3 regions of the Streptomyces dryopteridis genome follow, and region 3 is predicted to be linked to each of the others. Evidence: riboswitches for the same ligand, from Rfam matches in the RefSeq annotation. Region 3 holds a riboswitch; each other region holds the start of a gene.

Region 1 (5,644 bases), 950 kb from region 3:
CGATCGGGGTGGGCGGCGGCGACACGCGGGCGGTCGCGGCGGGGCTCACGGCCTTGGCCGAGCTGCCCGGACTGCCGGAGCGGACGGCGGCGCTGGTGACCGTGCCGGCCTTCACCCGCCCCTCGCCGGCCGGGGTGTTGGCGCACGTGCGCCGGCTCGCGGCGGCCTCGCCGGTGCCGCTGATCGTCTATCACATCCCGTACCGCACGGGGCTCGCGCTGGACGCGGAGACCCTGCGGGCCCTGTTGGCCGTGCCCGGGGTGGCCGGGATGAAGTACGCCGCCGGACAGGTGGACGCGGACACGGTGGCGCTGGCGGCCGACGCCCCGGCCGGCCCGAGCCTGTTGGCCGGGGACGACCTGCTGTTGGCCCCGCTGCTGGCCCTGGGCGCCCGGGGCGGGATCCTGGCCTCGGCGCACCTGGCCACGGGCCGGTTCGCGGCCGTCGCCGAGGCGTGGCGGACCGGGACGGCCCGTACCGGCGCGGGCACCCGGGAGACGGAACGGGCCCTGGCCCGGTGGGGGGCGACCCTGTTCGCGGAGCCGAACCCGGCGGTCCTCAAGGGGGTGCTGCACGCGCGCGGCCTGATCCCGACCCCCGATGTGCGACTGCCGCTGCTGCCGGCCGCGCCGGAGTCGGTGGCCTCGGCCCTGGCGGCGCTCGCCCGCGCGGAGACGGCGGGCGACACGACGGACGGGGTGACGGACGGGGCCACGGGGGACGCGCGGGCCGCGTGAGCTCGGACTCCCTCGGGGGCCGCGCGGCATGATCACGGGCCGGGCGGGCCGGATACCGGGGGTCGCGCGCGTCCGACCGGGCCCGCGCTCCCCCGCGCGAAAGGCGTCCCCGTGCCCCTCGATCCCCAGGCCCCACCACCGACCCCGTCCCTCACCCCGACCCGTGCGCACACCCCGGAGGAGCGGCGCCGGTACTACGGGGCGCATCCCGCGCCCTTGACCGTGGTTCACCGCGCTGGTGGTGGACGAGGCCGGCCGCGGTCACCGACCGGGAGGGGCCCGAGGAGGGCCTGGCCCACGAACTCAAGGAGGAGTTGGGGCTGTCGGTGCCGGTGGGGCGGTTGTTGGCCGTGGACTCGCGGGCTTCGGGCGAGTTGGGGCACTCGCTGGTGGCGCTGGTGTACCTGGTGGGTCCGTTGACCCCGGCCGAGGCGGCCTCGATCACCCACCCGGACGGGGAGGTGATCGAGGCCCGGTAGCCGGAGCCGGCGGCGGCGGAGGCGGAGTTGCCGCCTCGGCTCGCGCCCCGGTCGGCGGCGGGACCGGCGGCCTGGCACAACGGGACGGTCGCGCACCTGGTGGAGGGGGCGGCGCAGCCCTGATCGGCGGCGGGGGTGCCGGCGGCGGTGCGGGCGGAGCGGGAGGCCGTGCACGACCTGGACGCGGCCTCGCACCTGGCCGGGCGCCCGAAGTCGCTGACGGCCGCGACCCTGGTGTGCGCGGACGCGGCGGGCCGGGTGCTGCTCGTGCGCACCGCGTACGGGCGGCGGCGCCGGCAACTGCCCGGCGGCGGCGTGGACAGAGACACCGGGGAGACCCCGCGCGAGGCGGCCCGCCGGGAGGCGTGGGAGGAACTCGGGCCGGACCTCGCGCCGGGACGGCTGCTCGCGGTGGACCGGATCCGCCGGGAGCCCCGTCCGACGCGGGTGGGGTGGGTGTACGAGGGCCCGTTCGTGGACGCCGAGCTGACGGCCCGGATCCGACTGGCCCCGGTGGAGCTCGCGGCGTGGCGGATGGCGGGGCCCGAGGAGTGGGAGGCCCTGGTGCCGGCGCGGACGGCGGCCCGACTGCGGGAGGTGACGCGCGTGCTGCGGGAGGGCGGCGGACCCGTCGAACTGTGCGAGGGGCGCCGGGTCGAGGAGGGCGGGGCGGGCGCGGACGGGTGAAGGGGGCGGGGCCGATCGGGGTCCGACGCGCGGGGTGGGCTCGCCCGCCCGGGTGATCGCGGGGCCGAACAGGGTGCCGGGAGCGGACATCCCGGGCGAACGGGCCATCATCGACAGGGCCCGGCCGCCCCGCCAGAGACCGGCCGACGTACCAGGGAGGTCCCCATGCGCAGGCTCACCACGGCGCTCACGGCCGTCGGCGGCGCCCTGTTGGCGCTCGGAGCGGGCGTCCCGGACGCGCCGGCCGCCCGGCCGGACCGGGGCACGCGCGAGGTGAGCTGGACGGCGGGGGACGCGGCCCGGTACTGGACCCCCGAACGCATGGCCTCGGCGCGGGCCTGGGAACCGCCCCCGACCGCGCCGAACCCCGCCCGCCCCGCGCCCGACGCGGGCACCCCGGCCCCCGTCCCGCAGCACGGCGGGGAGACGGACGCGGACGGGGCCGAGGCGCGCGGGCCGGACGAGGTCACCTCCGAGGGCGGGTGGACCGTGCCCGCCGGGGCCGTGCGGGGCGGCGCCGCCCCCGAGCACCGGCCGGGCACCGGCCGTGATTTCGACGGGACGCCGACGGTGGGCCGGATGTACCTGGCCCGCGGTGACGGCTCGTACTTCTGCACCGCGAGCGTCGTCGACTCCCCCGCCGGGGACCTCGTGCTGACGGCCGCCCACTGCCTGGTGGGCAACGAGGCGCGCCGGATGGCCTTCGTGCCGCGCTCGACGAAGGCGACGCCGCGCCCGTACGGCATGTTCCCGGTACGCGTGGACGGCGCGGGCCGCTCGGTGGTGTACGCCGACGACCGGTACCGGGCCCGGGGTCCGGAGCGGGGGGCGCTGTGGGACGTGGCCTTCGTCCGGGTCGGCGCGGGCGCGGACGGACGCACCGTGCGGGCCACGGTGGGCGCCAACCGGCTGGTGACGAGCGGGGCGTGGGAGTTTCCGAAGGTGCGGCTGATCGGGCATCCGGCGAGCACGGCGCGCCCCCGGGTCTGCGAGAACCGGACCACGAAGTTCACCAGTACCGATCCCGGCAGCCCGGGCTCGTTCCTGCGGATCGACTGCACGGGCTTTCCCGGCGGGACGAGCGGGGGCCCCTTCCTGGTGGATTGGGACGAGCGCCGGGGCAGCGGGGACGTGGTGGGGCTGATCGGCGGGTGGAAGACGGGTGGTCCGACGGCGGACACCTCCTACAGTCCGCCCTTCGGCGCGGACGTCCGGCGCCTGTACGAGCGGGCCGGCGGCACCCCGAAGGGGTGAATTGTCCGATTGGGGAACAACGCCCGGAGTTATTCGTGACATGGGTCACGGGGAATTCCCGCACCGTGAAGATCGATTTCCCGACACCGCCCCGCGGGCAAGGAAACTGACGGGCGATCGACACGATGCGCGATGATCGAATTCCCACCTCCCGGGGAATTCGGCACTTGTCCGGATCTTTTTCCGCGACATACGGTCACGGCAATCCGAGGGAACGCCGAATCCTGCCGCCCTCGGGGAACCCATTCCCGGCACCACCCACGGCAGGAAGCGGGGGACCCAGGTCAGTACGCCGTACGCGGGAGCACGCGCCGCCGACGGCTCGGGGTGAAGTCGCGCGACCGCGCGGCCGGACGGTCTCTGGTCCGAACCCGACAGCTCACCTCGCAGGCGACGGAGAGGAAGCACCCCCATGCCGCAGCGAGGCAAGCACCGCCGTCCCCGCGTTCTCCCCCGTCTCGGCCGACGGGCCGGCCTGACCACGGGCCTCACCCTGGCCCTGGCCCTCCCCCTGCTCGGCGCGGGTGCGGGCACGGCCGCCGCCGCCGGCTCGACGAGCACCTACCGGGTGGCCGCCGGCGACACCCTCGGCGCGATAGCCGCCGCCCACGGGATCGCCGGCGGCCGACAGGGCCTGTACGCGGCCAACCGGGCCGTGATCGGCTCGGACCCCGACCTGATCCGCCCGGGCCTCGTGCTGACCCTGCCGGCCGAGGCCGCGGCGACACCGGCCGCCACGACGGCGGCGGATTCGCGGGCGAGTCGCTCCGCGGCCCGCGCGACCCTGTACCCGAACACCCTCGACGGCTGGATCCGCGAATCCCTCGCGATCATGGCGCAGCACGGCATTCCGGGGAGCTACGAGGGAATTCACCGCAATGTGCTGCGGGAATCCTCCGGAAATCCGCTGGCGATCAACAACTGGGATTCGAACGCGGTCGCCGGCACCCCGTCGAAGGGTCTGCTCCAGGTCATCGACCCCACCTTCCGCGCCTATCGGGTACCGGGCACCGCCGCCGACCCCTACGACCCGGTGGCGAACATCACGGCGGCCTGCAATTACGCGGCGGCCCGCTACGGCTCGATCGACAACGTCTTCGGCGCCTACTGACCCGCCCGCGAGCCCCCCGACCCCGAACCCCGGGCCGCCGGGCCGCCGGGCACTCAGGCCGGCGCCGCCCGTTCTCGGGGGGCGCCGGTCAGGGGGGTCGGGCGGGAGGTGCGGTCGGGGGCCGGGGGTGCGGTGGGGGTGTGGGTGAGGAGGACCACCCCGCGGGTGGCCAGGGCCGCGCCGGCGAGGGCCAGGGCGATGCCCAGCGGGCCGCCGCCGAGCCGTTCGCCGAGCAGGATCATGCCGATGGCGGCCGCCGCGAGGGGGTTGGCGAGGTTGACCATGGCCAAGGGCGCGCCGAGGCCGCCCTGGTAGGCGCGCTGCGCCAGCAGCAGGCCGCCGATCGCGAAGAGCAGGATCAGCAGGACGAAGCCGGCCACCCGCCACGGATTCGCCGTCCACGTGCCCCGGCCGATCGCCACGGCGACGGTCTGGGTGAGGGCCGAGCCCACCGCCGAGGCGAGGCCGGAGGCGGTGGCGTGGCGCAGGCCCGTGCCGGGGTCCCGGCGGGCCGCGAGCAGGCCGATCAGGACCACCCCCGCGCCGCCGACGGCGAACGCCTCGGTCACCGAGAGGGTCTCCTCCGGGGCCGGGCCCGAACTGGGCAGCAGCAGGAGGGCGAGGCCGGCGAGGGTCAGCAGGGTGCCGCGCCACTCGGTGCGCCGGACCCGTCGGCCCGCGATGCGGGCACCCAGCGGGACGGCCGCCACGAGGGTCAGCGCCCCCAGGGGCTGGACCAGCGTGAGCGGCCCGTAGCGCAGGGCCGCCGCGTGCAGGAGGGCGGCCAGCGTGTTCAGGCCCGCCGACCACCACCAGGCGCCGCCCGAGAGCAGGACGCGCAAGCGGCCGCGGGTCGGGCCGCCGGGCGGGGTGCGGCGGGCGAGGCGTTCCTGCTGGACGGCGGCGGTCGCGTAGGCGAGCGCGGAGAGCAGGCACAGCAGGAGGGCGAAGGCGGTGGCCGCGTTCACGCCGCGCTCCGTCCGCCCGCGGGTGCCGGACGCCGGAAGGGCTCCGGAGCCGACGCGGGTGCCGACGCCGGTGCCGGCGGCAGGGGCGTCGCCCGGCGCGCAAGGGGTGCGGGGCGGCGGGCCGGGGCCCACAGGGGCAGGGTGACGGCGCCCACCAGGGCCGCCGCGACCAGGGAGTCGAGCCAGTAGTGGTTCGCCGTGCCGACGATCACCAACAGGGTGAGGGCCGGGTGCAGGAGCCACAGCCACCGGGCCCGGGTGCGGCCCGCCGCGATCAGGAGCACGGCGATCAGCAGGGCCCAGCCGAAGTGCAGGGAGGGCATGGCCGCGTACTGGTTGGCCAGGTGATCGCTGTCGGGCGCGGCCCCGTAGACGGTGGGTCCGTACACCCGCCCGGTGTCGATCATG
Region 2 (5,644 bases), 2.5 Mb from region 3:
GGCCGCTTCCCGCAGTTCGCCGATCTCGGAGCGCTGTGCCACGTACTGCCGCATCGGGTACGCGAGGGCGACGACCAGGGTACAGAGGACGAGGATCAGCAGGGCCGCGCGGCCGGTGAGCCGGCTGCGGCGGACCTGGCGCCTGGTCTGGGAGCGGTACACGTGCGCGACGGTGCGCTCGCCGAGCTGTTTGAGCCTGGTCGTGGTGGAGGGTCCGGCGGACCGGTCCCGGGTTCCGGGCTTCCCTGCCATGTCCTCGCCTCCCCGAGAGCCGCCGCCGCGTGGTCCGCGCCGTCCGGCGCGCGCCGGGGTCCCGGACGCGCGACGTCCCCGCACACGGTACGGGACCGAGTGCGGGGACGTACGGAGGCTGTCACCGCGCGCGGGTGATCAGGTGATCACTCGGGGGGCGCGGGGAGCGGCCGGCGGGGTGACGGGGAGGTCAGCCCTTGAAGCGCGGGAACGCGCCGCGACCGGCGTAGACGGCGGCGTCGTCGAGGATCTCCTCGATGCGCAGCAGCTGGTTGTACTTGGCGACGCGCTCGGAGCGGGCCGGGGCGCCGGTCTTGATCTGGCCGCAGTTGGTGGCGACGGCGAGGTCGGCGATGGTGACGTCCTCGGTCTCGCCGGAGCGGTGCGACATCATGCACTTGAAGCCGTTGCGCTGGGCCATCTCGACGGCGTCCAGGGTCTCGGTCAGGGAACCGATCTGGTTGACCTTGACGAGCAGGGCGTTCGCGGAGCCCTCCTCGATGCCGCGGGCCAGGCGCTCCGGGTTGGTGACGAAGAGGTCGTCGCCGACGAGCTGCACCTTGGCGCCGAGCTTGTCGGTGATGACCTTCCAGCCGGCCCAGTCGTCCTCGAACAGCGGGTCCTCGATGGAGACCAGCGGGTAGGCGTCGACGAGCTCCGAGTAGTACTCGGTCATCTCGGCGGCCGAGCGGGACTGGCCCTCGAACTCGTACTTGCCGTCCTTGTAGAACTCGGAGGCGGCGACGTCGAGCGCGAGCGCGACCTGGGTGCCGGGGGTGTAGCCGGCCTCCTTGATCGCTTCGAGGATCAGGTCCAGGGCGGCGCGGTTGGAGTCGAGGTTCGGCGCGAAGCCGCCCTCGTCGCCGAGACCGGTGGACAGGCCCTTGCGCTTCAGGACGGCCTTGAGGGTGTGGTAGACCTCGGTGCCCCAGCGCAGCGCCTCGGAGAAGGACTCCGCGCCGATCGGGGCGATCATGAACTCCTGGATGTCGACGTTGGAGTCGGCGTGCGACCCACCGTTGAGGATGTTCATCATCGGAACGGGCAGCAGGTGCGCGTTCGGGCCGCCGAGGTAGCGGAACAGCGGGAGGTCGCTGGCCTCGGAGGCGGCGTGGGCGACGGCGAGGGACACGCCGAGGATGGCGTTGGCGCCGAGGGAGCCCTTGTTGTCCGTGGCGTCCAGGTCCAGCATGGCCTGGTCGATCAGGCGCTGCTCGGTGGCGTCGTAGCCGACGAGCTCCGGGCCGATCTGCTCGATGACGGCGAGGACGGCCTTCTCGACACCCTTGCCGAGGTAGCGGTTCTGGTCGCCGTCACGAAGCTCGATGGCCTCGAAGGCACCGGTGGAGGCGCCGGACGGGACGGCGGCACGGCCGGTGCTGCCATCGTCGAGGCCCACCTCGACCTCGACCGTGGGGTTGCCTCGGGAGTCCAGGATTTCCCGGGCTACGACGACGTCGATGGAGGGCACGAGCATCTCCTTCTGGGGATGTGACGCTGGTGGGGTGTGCGGTGGCGTTCCAGGCCGTGGGATGGCCTTGCCGCTCTAGAGCCTAACCGCCCTCCGGGGTTCCGCCGGCCGAGCGCCCGACCCCTGGGACGAAAAAGTGCCCGAATACCCCTCTTCCGTGACATAGGGCTCTTGATGCACAGGCATGCGGCCTGCGCGAACGTCAGGTCCGCGACGGGTGCGGGGCGGCCCCGGCGGTGGGGCGGAAGGGGCTTGTGGGGGTGCGGAGTTCAGGGGTGCGCGGGGGTGTCGCCCGTGGTCACGGGGGGTGCGCCGGGGGGTGCGGGAGCGGCGCGCGGCGGGTGGGCCGCGGGTTTTTCGGGGCGGGCCGGAAGTCCGGGCCCTCGGTCCCGGTCGGGGCGGCGGCGAACGGGCGAACGCGGGGCCGGCGCGGGACGGCGGCGGGCGGGGCACGGGGTGTCGCGGGGGTGTCGTCCGGGCGTGGCGGCGGGGTCGGGAAGAGTTCGCCGAGTGTTGGGACGGGGCCGGTCGGGACGGGCCCGGGCGGGGTACGCCGCGAGCCCGGTCGGCGGGGCCGGGCCGCGCGTCCTCGCCGGATGGGGCGGGATGCGGGGCCGGGGTCGCGGGACCGGGCTCGTGGGTGTGTGCGCGTGGGTGGCGGGGCGCCGGTGACGGGTCGACGGGGGCGGTCGACGGGTCGGGGCGCCCGTGCGCGTCGCCCTTAGGCGAGCTTGAGCACCTGGCCGACGTGGATCACGTTCGGGTTCTTCAGCACGTTCTTGTTGAGCTGGTACAGCTTCTGCCAGCCGCCGGCCACCTTGTTCGCCTTGGCGATGCTCGCCAGGGTGTCGCCGGACTTGACCTTGTAGGTCTTGCCGGTGGTGGGCGTGGTGGGCTTGCTCGGGTTGGGCTTGCTCGGCGTGGTGGTGCCGCCGCCGCTGCCGCCGTTGTAGGGGGTGTTGGACAGGCCCTTGCCGCAGTGCGGCCAGGCGCCCTTGCCCTGGCCCTTGAGGACCTTCTCGGCGATGGTTATCTGCTGGGCCTTGGTGGCCTTGTGGGCGTAGGACGCGTACGCGCCGCCGCCGTACGCCTTCCAGGTGGAGGCCGAGAACTGCAGGCCGCCGTAGTAGCCGTTGCCCGTGTTGATGGACCAGTTGCCACCGGACTCGCACTGGGCGACGCGGTCCCATTCGGCGCCGGTCGCGGCGTTCGCGGTACCGGCGGCCATGAGCGGCGCGGCGACGGCGACACCGGCGACACCGGCGAGGGTGACGACGCGGGTGGCCTTGGAGGCGCGGCGGTGCTTGCCCTTGCCCGTAAGCAGCATGGAGGTTCTCCTCACCGACGCCTGCGAGGTGAGCTGTCGGGTTCGGGCGGATGAGTTGCCCGGTCGCGTCGGCGTCTGACTTCCGACGCGGCTTCACCCCTAGCCGGCCGACGGCCCCCTGAGGGTGCGTGTCGGCACGGCGAAAACCTGTGGGTCCCCCGCTCCTGCCTTCGGCGCTTTCGCGACGATTCCCTCCGCCCGCCGGCAGGACTCGGCGATGCGGTCGAAGGGGCTCGCGGTGGCGAGCGAGTCAGAAGGTAGGCAGGTCCGGCCCGGATGTTCAACAGAGGAACGATCCGGGAATACCGGGGCACTCCACCCCACCCGCGCGGCGTTTGCGCAGGTGGGGCGGCACTTTCACACAGTCCACGGACAGGAAAGGTCAGTTGGCCGAAAGAGACGCAAGTCTCATTCGCGCAAGACCGGCATTACGGGACTTCCCGGGCCTGAACCCCCGTCAGCGAAGGCCGAGTTCCAGGTTCTGTCCCGGCTTGATGAGGTCCGCGTCCTCGCCGATGACCTGCTTGTTCTCCTCGTACAGCCCGTTCCAGCCGGCCTTGCCGCCCTGCGCGCGGGCGATCTCGGAGAGGGTGTCGCCCTCCTTGACCGTGTAGGTCTTCGCCGACGGGGCGTCAGTGCCGGTGGAGGCCGGGGTTCCGGACTCCACGGCGGCCGGGCCGCGGTGCTTGCCGCCGCCGGACGGGGTCTCGGCGACGGCGCCGGGGGTGCCCTGCGGGCTCGGGCTCCCGCTCGCGTCGGGCGAGGAGGTCCCGGGGGTGGTGGGCGCAACCGTGCCGGGGGTGCCCGGCGTGGTGGGGGTGGGGCTCACGGGAAGCGTGGGGTCGCCCGGGTTGGTGGGGTCGGTGGGCGCGACGGTGCCCGGGGTCCCCGGAGTGGTCGGGGTCGTGGGGGTGCCCGTGGTGGGGTCGGTGGGCGCGGTGGGGTCCGTGGTGCCGGGGGTTCCGGGGGTGCCCGGGGTGGTCGGCGTCGTCGGCGTCGTCGGCGTGACGGGCTTCACGGGCTCGGGCACGACCGGGACAGGCAGCGCGGGCACGGCCGGGTCCAGCGGGCTGAGCGGCACTCCCGGCAGGATCGCGCCGTCGCCGGAGTCGAAGGGGGCGGGGGTCTCGTCGAGCGGCGGGAGGTACGAGGAGCGCGAGTCGTGCGGCGCGACGCCCAGGGCCGGCACCGGGGCCTCGTGCTCCGCGCCGCCGCCCTGCGGGACGGAGGTCCCGGGCCCGTGACCGGAACCGGAACCCTGCCCGCCGGAGGACCCGGTCGTCAGGTCCACGCCCGCCGCGCAGGCGCCGAAGGAGTCCTGGCCGCGGGCCGCGAGGAGCTTCTCGGCGACGGCCTGCTGCTGCTGACGGCTGGCCAGGTCGGGGGTGGGCGCGTACTCCTGGCCGCCGCCCGCCTTCCACTCCTCCGCGGTCAGGCCGAGGCCGCCGCCCTGGGTCGCGCTCCACGTGCCGCCGCTCTCGCACTCGGCGACCTTGTCCCAGGCGGAGCCGGTCGCCGCGCCGGCGGAACCGGAGGCGAGCAGCGGCAGCGCGAGGGCCGAGCCGGCCACGCCGGCGGTGACGACTATCGCGGGGACCTGACGGGGACGACGGTGGCGACCATTCCCGGAGCGCATGAGGAGTGCCTTTCGCGTGGCGGGCAACGGAATGCCGTGGAACCTAGCGCCCTTCGAACGCCTGTCACAAGTCGATGCAGGACAGATCACACGAAGGTCACATCGCTGACGGTCCGTCGGACACCGGTGTCGACGGGGACGGAAGGGGCGCTCGGGACACCCCGCGCGGACCTCCTCCCGGGCCCGGCGCCGACCCCCCGACGGAAGGTCGTCCTCCGCTCCTGCCCGGCCCGCGCGCCCCCATTCCCCCCTCCCCTCCCGCTCCCCCGCGCGCCCCGCCGGCGCCCCGGGGGCACGGCATAGGGTCGGGGTCATGCACGCCGCGTCGCCCCGCCCCGCCACCCCCATGCCCGAGCTGTTCACGTGGGAGTTCGCCACCGACCCCTACCCGGCGTACGCCTGGCTGCGCGAGCACTCCCCCGTGCACCGCACCACCCTGCCCAGCGGGGTCGAGGCGTGGCTCGTCACCCGCTACGCCGACGCCCGGCAGGCCCTCGCCGACCAGCGCCTCAGCAAGAACCCCGCGCACCACGCCGAGGACGCCCACGCCAAGGGCAAGACGGGCATCCCGGGCGAACGCGGCGCCGGGCTCATGACCCACCTCCTCAACATCGACCCCCCGGACCACACCCGGCTGCGCCGCCTGGTCTCCAAGGCGTTCACCCCCCGTCGGGTCGCCGAGTTCGCGCCCCGGGTACAGGAGTTGGCCGACACCTTCGTGGACGGGTTCGCGGCGCGCGGCGAGGCCGACCTCATCCACGAGTTCGCCTTCCCCCTCCCCATCCACGCCATCTGCGACATGCTCGGCGTGCCCCGCGAGGACCAGGAGGAGTTCAAGGGCTGGGCCGCGATGATGATCCGGCACGGCGGCGGCCCGCGCGGCGGCGTCGCCCGCTCCGTCAAGAAGATCCGCGCCTACCTCGTGGACCTCATCCACCGCAAGCGCGACGACCTCGGC
Region 3 (5,644 bases):
CCCGCCTGCACAACCGCCTGGTGCGCCGGGACCAGACCGCCGTGGCGGCCGGGTTCGGCATGCTGCGCCTGGCCGGCGCGCCCTCGCTGGGCTGGCTGGACGTGAAGACCTCCGGCGGCGTGGAGGTGCCGGCCATCGAGGCCGCCGTGGACGAGGAACTCGCGCGGTTCGCCGCCGAGGGCCCGACCGCCGAGGAGATGGAGCGCGCCCAGGCGCAGCTGGAGCGCGAGTGGCTGGACCGGCTGGGCACCGTGGCCGGCCGCGCCGACGAACTGTGCCGCTACGCGGTGCTCTTCGGCGACCCCCAGCTCGCCCTGACCGCCGTCTCCCGGGTGCTGGACATCACCGCCGAGGAGGTGCAGGCGGTGGCCGCGGCCCGACTGCGGCCCGACAACCGGGCGGTGCTCGTCTACGAGCCGCTGCCCGCGGACGCCGCCGAGGACGAGAACACCGAGAACGAAGGGGCGCAGCAGTGACCGCCGAGCCCGCACTGACCAGCATGACCTTCCACCCGCGTCCCACGGGCGGACAGCCCCGCCCCTGGGCCTTCCCGGCGCCCGAGCGCGGCACGCTGCCCAACGGGCTGACGGTGCTGCGCTGTCACCGCCCCGGCCAGCAGGTGGTCGCGGTGGAGATCCACGTCGAGGCTCCGCTGGACGCCGAACCGGCCGGGCTGGACGGCGTGGCCACGATCACGGCCCGCGCCCTGTCCGAGGGCACCGACAAGCGTTCGGCCGAGGACTTCGCGGCCGAACTCGAACGCTGCGGGGCCACCCTCGACGCGCACGCCGACCACGCGGGCCTGCGGGTCTCCCTGGAGGTCCCGGCCTCCCGGCTGGCCAAGGCCCTGGGCCTGGTCGCCGAGGCCCTGCGGGCCCCGGCCTTCGCCGACGCGGAGGTCTCCCGGCTGGTGCGCAACCGGCTCGACGAGATCCCGCACGAGCAGGCCAACCCGCAGCGCCGGGCCGCCAAGCAGCTCTCCTTCGAGCTGTTCCCCGCCGAGTCCCGCATGTCGCGGCCGCGGCAGGGCACGGAGGAGACCGTCGGACGGATCGACGCGGCGGCCGTGCGCGCCTTCCACGAGGCGCACGTGCGCCCGACCCACTCCACCGCCGTGGTGGTCGGCGACCTGACCGGCATCGACCTCGACGCGGTCCTCGCCGAGAGCCTCGGCGCGTGGACCGGCGGGCCGGCCGTGGCCCGCGAGGTGCCGCCGGTGACGGCGGACGACACCGGGCGCGTGGTGATCGTGGACCGGCCCGGCGCGGTCCAGACCCAGCTGCTGATCGGGCGGATCGGCCCGGACCGGCACGACCGGGTGTGGGCGGCGCAGGTGCTCGGCACCTACTGCCTGGGCGGGACCCTGACCTCCCGTCTGGACCGGGTGCTGCGCGAGGAGAAGGGCTACACCTACGGGGTGCGGTCCTTCGGCCAGGTGCTGCGTTCCACCGAGGACGGCCGGGGCGCGTCGATGCTGGCCATCAGCGGCTCCGTGGACACCCCGAACACCGGGCCGGCCCTGGCCGACCTGTGGCAGGTGCTGCGGACCCTCGCGGAGGGCGGACTGACCGACGCCGAGCGGGACGTGGCGGTGCAGAACCTGGTGGGCGTGGCCCCGCTGAAGTTCGAGACGGCGGCCTCGGTGGCCGGCACCCTCGCCGACCAGGTCGAGCAGCGGCTGCCGGACGACTTCCAGGCGCACCTGTACGCGCGGTTGGCCGAGACCGGCACGGTGGAGGCCACGGCGGCCGTGGTCGCCGCGTTCCCCGTGGACCGGCTGGTGACCGTGCTGGTGGGTGACGCCGCGCAGATCGAGGGACCGGTGCGGGAGCTCGGCATCGGCGAGGTCACGGTCGTCGCCAACTGATCCGACCCACCGTCGCCCGCGCGCCGGGGAAGGCCCCCTGAGGGGTCGTCCGGGGGCGCGGGCGGGTGTCGCGGGCCCGGACCCCCGGGAAGGGGGGCCGGGCCCGCGTGCGTTCGGCCGTGGCCCCCGCCGGGGGCCGGCGGGGGAGGAAGCGGGGTGATCCGGGTGTTCGGGACGCGGGCCGGGGTTCGGGCGGCGCGCGGGCCGAGGGCGGGTCGTGGGCGGGTCGAGGGGGGATCGTGGGGCGGGAGGGAAAGAGGGCCGAGGACCTCTTTTCATCGTTCCGCGGTCCCTTCCGTCCCCTTCTGACGGTCCGTGCGCCATCTCGTGCCGCGGCACGATCGGGACGGTCCGGGGTTGGCGGGTGACGGTCCGTTCGGCCGGCCCTTTTGGCCCCGGATGTCCCGAACTCTGCCGAGGTTACGGGTATGCCTTGTGTCGTGGGTCACAAATTGGGCCGTCTGTTTGGTGATTGCCCGAGCCGCCGCCTAGCGTCGGCCCTGCTGTTCGTTCGCTGTGAGCCGCACCCGCGGCACCGGACAGCAATCGCCGAGTCCCCGTCAGGCGCGAGCCTGGGGAGCCGGGGACCCATCAAGTCCCTGGGGTGAATCGGACCGCCTCGCCAGAGGGGGCCCGTAGGAGACCTTCCTGCTCCGAACCCGTCAGCTAACCCGGTAGGCGAGAAGGAAGGAAAGGACGCGCCACACATGGCCTTCGGCAGCACCACCCGCGCCCCCGGCAAGCACCGTGGATCCAGCCGGCTGAGCCGCAAGACCGCGGGCATCGCGGGTCTCGCCGCGCTCGCCACCACGGGTGTCGTGGGCACGCTGGCCGCGCCGGCGTTCGCCGCCGACAACAAGGACATCACCCCGCCGGTCGACGAGACCCTGGGCACCGTCGTGGCGCTGGACACCGTCTCCGCCGAGCTCGACGCGCAGGCCGACGGCCAGCGTCTGGCCGCCGAGCAGGAGGCCGCCAAGGCCAAGGCCGAGTCCGACGCCCGTGAGCGCGCCGCCGAGGCCAAGTCGAAGGCCGAGATCCAGGCCAAGGCCGAGCGCGAGGAGGCCGAGAAGGCCGCTCGCGAGGAGGAGCGCAAGCTCCTCAACTCCTTCGTGGCCCCCGTCGCCAACGCGCTGGTCACCACCCAGTACCGCGCCGGTGGCGCGATGTGGTCCTCCGGCAGCCACAGCGGCATCGACTTCCAGGCGTCCATGGGCACCTCCGTGCACGCGGTGGGCGCGGGCGTGATCGTCGAGGCCGGTGACGGCGGCGCGTACGGCAACAACATCGTCATCAAGCACAACGACGGCACCTACACCCAGTACGGCCACCTGTCGCAGATCCTGGTCTCCGTCGGCCAGCAGGTCACCCCGGGCCAGCAGATCGGCCTGTCGGGCTCCACCGGCAACTCCAGCGGCCCGCACCTGCACTTCGAGGCCCGGACCGGCCCGGCCTACGGCTCGGACATCGACCCGATCGCGTACCTGCGCGGCAAGAACGTCTCGCTCTGAGCCCACCCCGTCCTCCCGTGAAGGCCCCGGCACCCGCCGGGGCCTTCCGGCGTTCCGGGGCGTCGCGCGGGTGTGCGGGCGTTTCCGCGTGGCCCCTCGTGTTCCCGTGTGGTCCCGTGTGTTCGAGGGCCGGCGCATTTCGGCGTTCTCGGAATTCCGCTCGTGTTGTCATAGAGTCCTCGTGAGGACGTGACCGAGTGGAGGTCGAATTGCGAATTCCCGCGCACGCGGTCTGCACGGCAATCCGCGATGACATCGTCGTGGGCCGTTTCGAGCCGGGCTCCCGGCTCACCGAGGAGGTGCTGGCCCGCCGCTACGGGGTCTCCCGGGTGCCGGTCCGCGAGGCCCTGCGGACCCTGGAGTCCGAGGGCTTCGTCACCACCAGACGGCACGCGGGCGCCTGCGTGGCCGAGCCGGGCCCGCGGGAGGCCGCCGATCTGCTGGAGCTGCGGGTGCTCGTGGAGCCCCTGGCGGCGGCCCGGGCGGCCCGTCGGCGCACCGAGGGGCACCTGCGGGTGCTGCGCGGACTGGTGCGGTTGGGGCAGGAACGGGCCCGGGAGGGGCGTACGGAGGAGCTGAGGGCCCTGGGGGGCTGGTTCCACGAGACGCTGGCCCAGGCGGCCGACAGCCCCGGCCTGATCGATCTGCTGACCCAGCTGCGGGCGAAGATCGCGTGGATGTACGAGCCGCCGTCGAGCCAGCGCCCCGCGGACTCCTGGGCCGAGCACGGCGCCCTGGTGGACGCGCTGGCGCGCGGGGACGCCGAGCGGGCCCGGACCGTGGCCGCCGCGCACGCGACCCGCACGGCCGGCGAGCACCGGTTGCGCGTGAGGACTCCGCAACCTGCCGTCAACATGTCGCGCGGCGGGGCGTAACACCGATCGGGTAGAAATGAATTCAGGCGGGGATTCCCCCGGCGCGGATTCCGGATGCGGTGTCGATTCGTGTTCCTTCGGTGATTCAGGTCCACCGGGATTTCTTTTCGGCACCCTTTTCGGGGGCCCGTGCCGACTCGTCTGCGGGTGACGAAAAAAGGACCGGCCCGGTCCGCCGACCGAAGTCGGTGGACCGGGCCGGTCCCGAGTCGAACCCGAGGGGGATCAGACGGTCTCGGGGAGCTCTTCGAGGCCCTCGGCGACCAGCTTGGCCAGACGGTCGAGCGCGGCGTCCGCACCCTCGGCGTCCGACGCGAGCACGATCTCCTCGCCGCCCTTGGCGCCCAGGCCCAGGACCGCCAGCATGGAGCCGGCGTTGACCGGGTCGCCGCCGGCCTTGGCGATGGTCATCGGGACGCCGGAAGCCGTCGCCGCACGGACGAAGATCGAGGCGGGACGAGCGTGCAGGCCCTCGGCCCAGCCGACGTTGACGCGGCGCTCTGCCATGGTGATGCCCTTCAGGTTCTTACGGTTGTCTAGACCAGTCTCTCACGGCACTCGGAATGGTCGGTCCGACCTTCGACCCCAATCCGCGGCCGTTCGGCCTTCCCCAGCTTGCCCGGGTTTGGACCAGCTTGCAGCATCCGCCGCGCGGAGGACAAACGAGCACCCCGACCGGGGGACGCCCCGCCCCCGCCACGCTTAGGGTGAGCTCCATGACGACCGCGTCGGATCCCGCGTACCCGGCCCACTGGGAGGCGGACGTCGTGCTGCGCGACGGCGGCACCGCCCGGATCAGGCCCATCACCCCCGACGACGCCGGCCGGCTGGTGGACTTCTACGAGCAGGTCTCCGACGAGTCGAAGTACTACCGCTTCTTCGCGCCCTACCCCCGGCTGTCCGACCGCGACGTGCACCGCTTCACCCACCACGACTACGTGGACCGCGTGGGCCTGGCCGCGACCGTCGGCGGCGAGTTCATCGCCACCGTCCGCTTCGACCGGATCGGCCCCGACGGCCGCTCCGCCTCCGGCCCCTCCGCCGAGGCCGAGGTCGCCTTCCTCGTCCAGGACGCCCACCAGGGCCGGGGCGTGGCCTCCGCCCTCCTCGAACACATCGCCGCCGTGGCCCGCGAACGCGGCATCCGCCGGTTCGCCGCCGAGGTGCTCCCCGCCAACACCAAGATGATCAAGGTGTTCAAGGACGCCGGCTACCAACAGCGCCGCAGCTTCGAGGACGGCTCGGTCCACCTCGCCCTCGACCTCGAACCCACCGCCGAGTCCCTCGCCGTGCAGCGCGCCCGCGAACAGCGCGCCGAGGCCCGCTCCGTCCAGCGCCTCCTCGCCCCCCGCTCCGTGGCCGTCGTCGGCGTCAGCCGCGCCGGCACCGGC

The links. Region 3 has a riboswitch for cyclic di-AMP ahead of ACN20G_RS04490 (M23 family metallopeptidase). Riboswitches for the same ligand answer to the same signal wherever they lie in the genome.
Region 1: linked by a shared signal. The riboswitch ahead of ACN20G_RS00835 (transglycosylase SLT domain-containing protein) and the one ahead of ACN20G_RS04490 (M23 family metallopeptidase) in region 3 are both predicted to bind cyclic di-AMP.
Region 2: linked by a shared signal. The riboswitch ahead of ACN20G_RS15750 (transglycosylase family protein) and the one ahead of ACN20G_RS04490 (M23 family metallopeptidase) in region 3 are both predicted to bind cyclic di-AMP.

What each region holds. Positions count from the first base shown of each region.
Region 1 is NZ_CP187113.1:187,144-192,787, forward strand. Features, by position in the region: gene ACN20G_RS00815 (dihydrodipicolinate synthase family protein) at 1-737, shown strand, start outside; gene ACN20G_RS00820 (hypothetical protein) at 1,052-1,216, shown strand; gene ACN20G_RS00825 (NUDIX domain-containing protein) at 1,385-1,903, shown strand; gene ACN20G_RS00830 (trypsin-like peptidase domain-containing protein) at 2,069-3,157, shown strand; cyclic di-AMP (ydaO/yuaA leader) riboswitch at 3,363-3,565, shown strand; gene ACN20G_RS00835 (transglycosylase SLT domain-containing protein) at 3,570-4,268, shown strand; gene ACN20G_RS00840 (DMT family transporter) at 4,322-5,236, opposite strand; gene ACN20G_RS00845 (phosphatase PAP2 family protein) at 5,233-5,644, opposite strand, start outside.
Region 2 is NZ_CP187113.1:3,678,538-3,684,181, reverse strand. Features, by position in the region: gene ACN20G_RS15760 (FtsB family cell division protein) at 1-252, opposite strand, end outside; gene eno (phosphopyruvate hydratase) at 443-1,729, opposite strand; gene ACN20G_RS15750 (transglycosylase family protein) at 2,445-3,050, opposite strand; cyclic di-AMP (ydaO/yuaA leader) riboswitch at 3,054-3,236, opposite strand; gene ACN20G_RS15745 (LysM peptidoglycan-binding domain-containing protein) at 3,508-4,686, opposite strand; gene ACN20G_RS15740 (cytochrome P450 family protein) at 5,000-5,644, shown strand, end outside.
Region 3 is NZ_CP187113.1:1,132,162-1,137,805, reverse strand. Features, by position in the region: gene ACN20G_RS04500 (M16 family metallopeptidase) at 1-476, shown strand, start outside; gene ACN20G_RS04495 (M16 family metallopeptidase) at 500-1,867, shown strand; cyclic di-AMP (ydaO/yuaA leader) riboswitch at 2,405-2,562, shown strand; gene ACN20G_RS04490 (M23 family metallopeptidase) at 2,575-3,378, shown strand; gene ACN20G_RS04485 (GntR family transcriptional regulator) at 3,588-4,253, shown strand; gene ACN20G_RS04480 (HPr family phosphocarrier protein) at 4,479-4,760, opposite strand; gene ACN20G_RS04475 (GNAT family N-acetyltransferase) at 4,970-5,644, shown strand, end outside.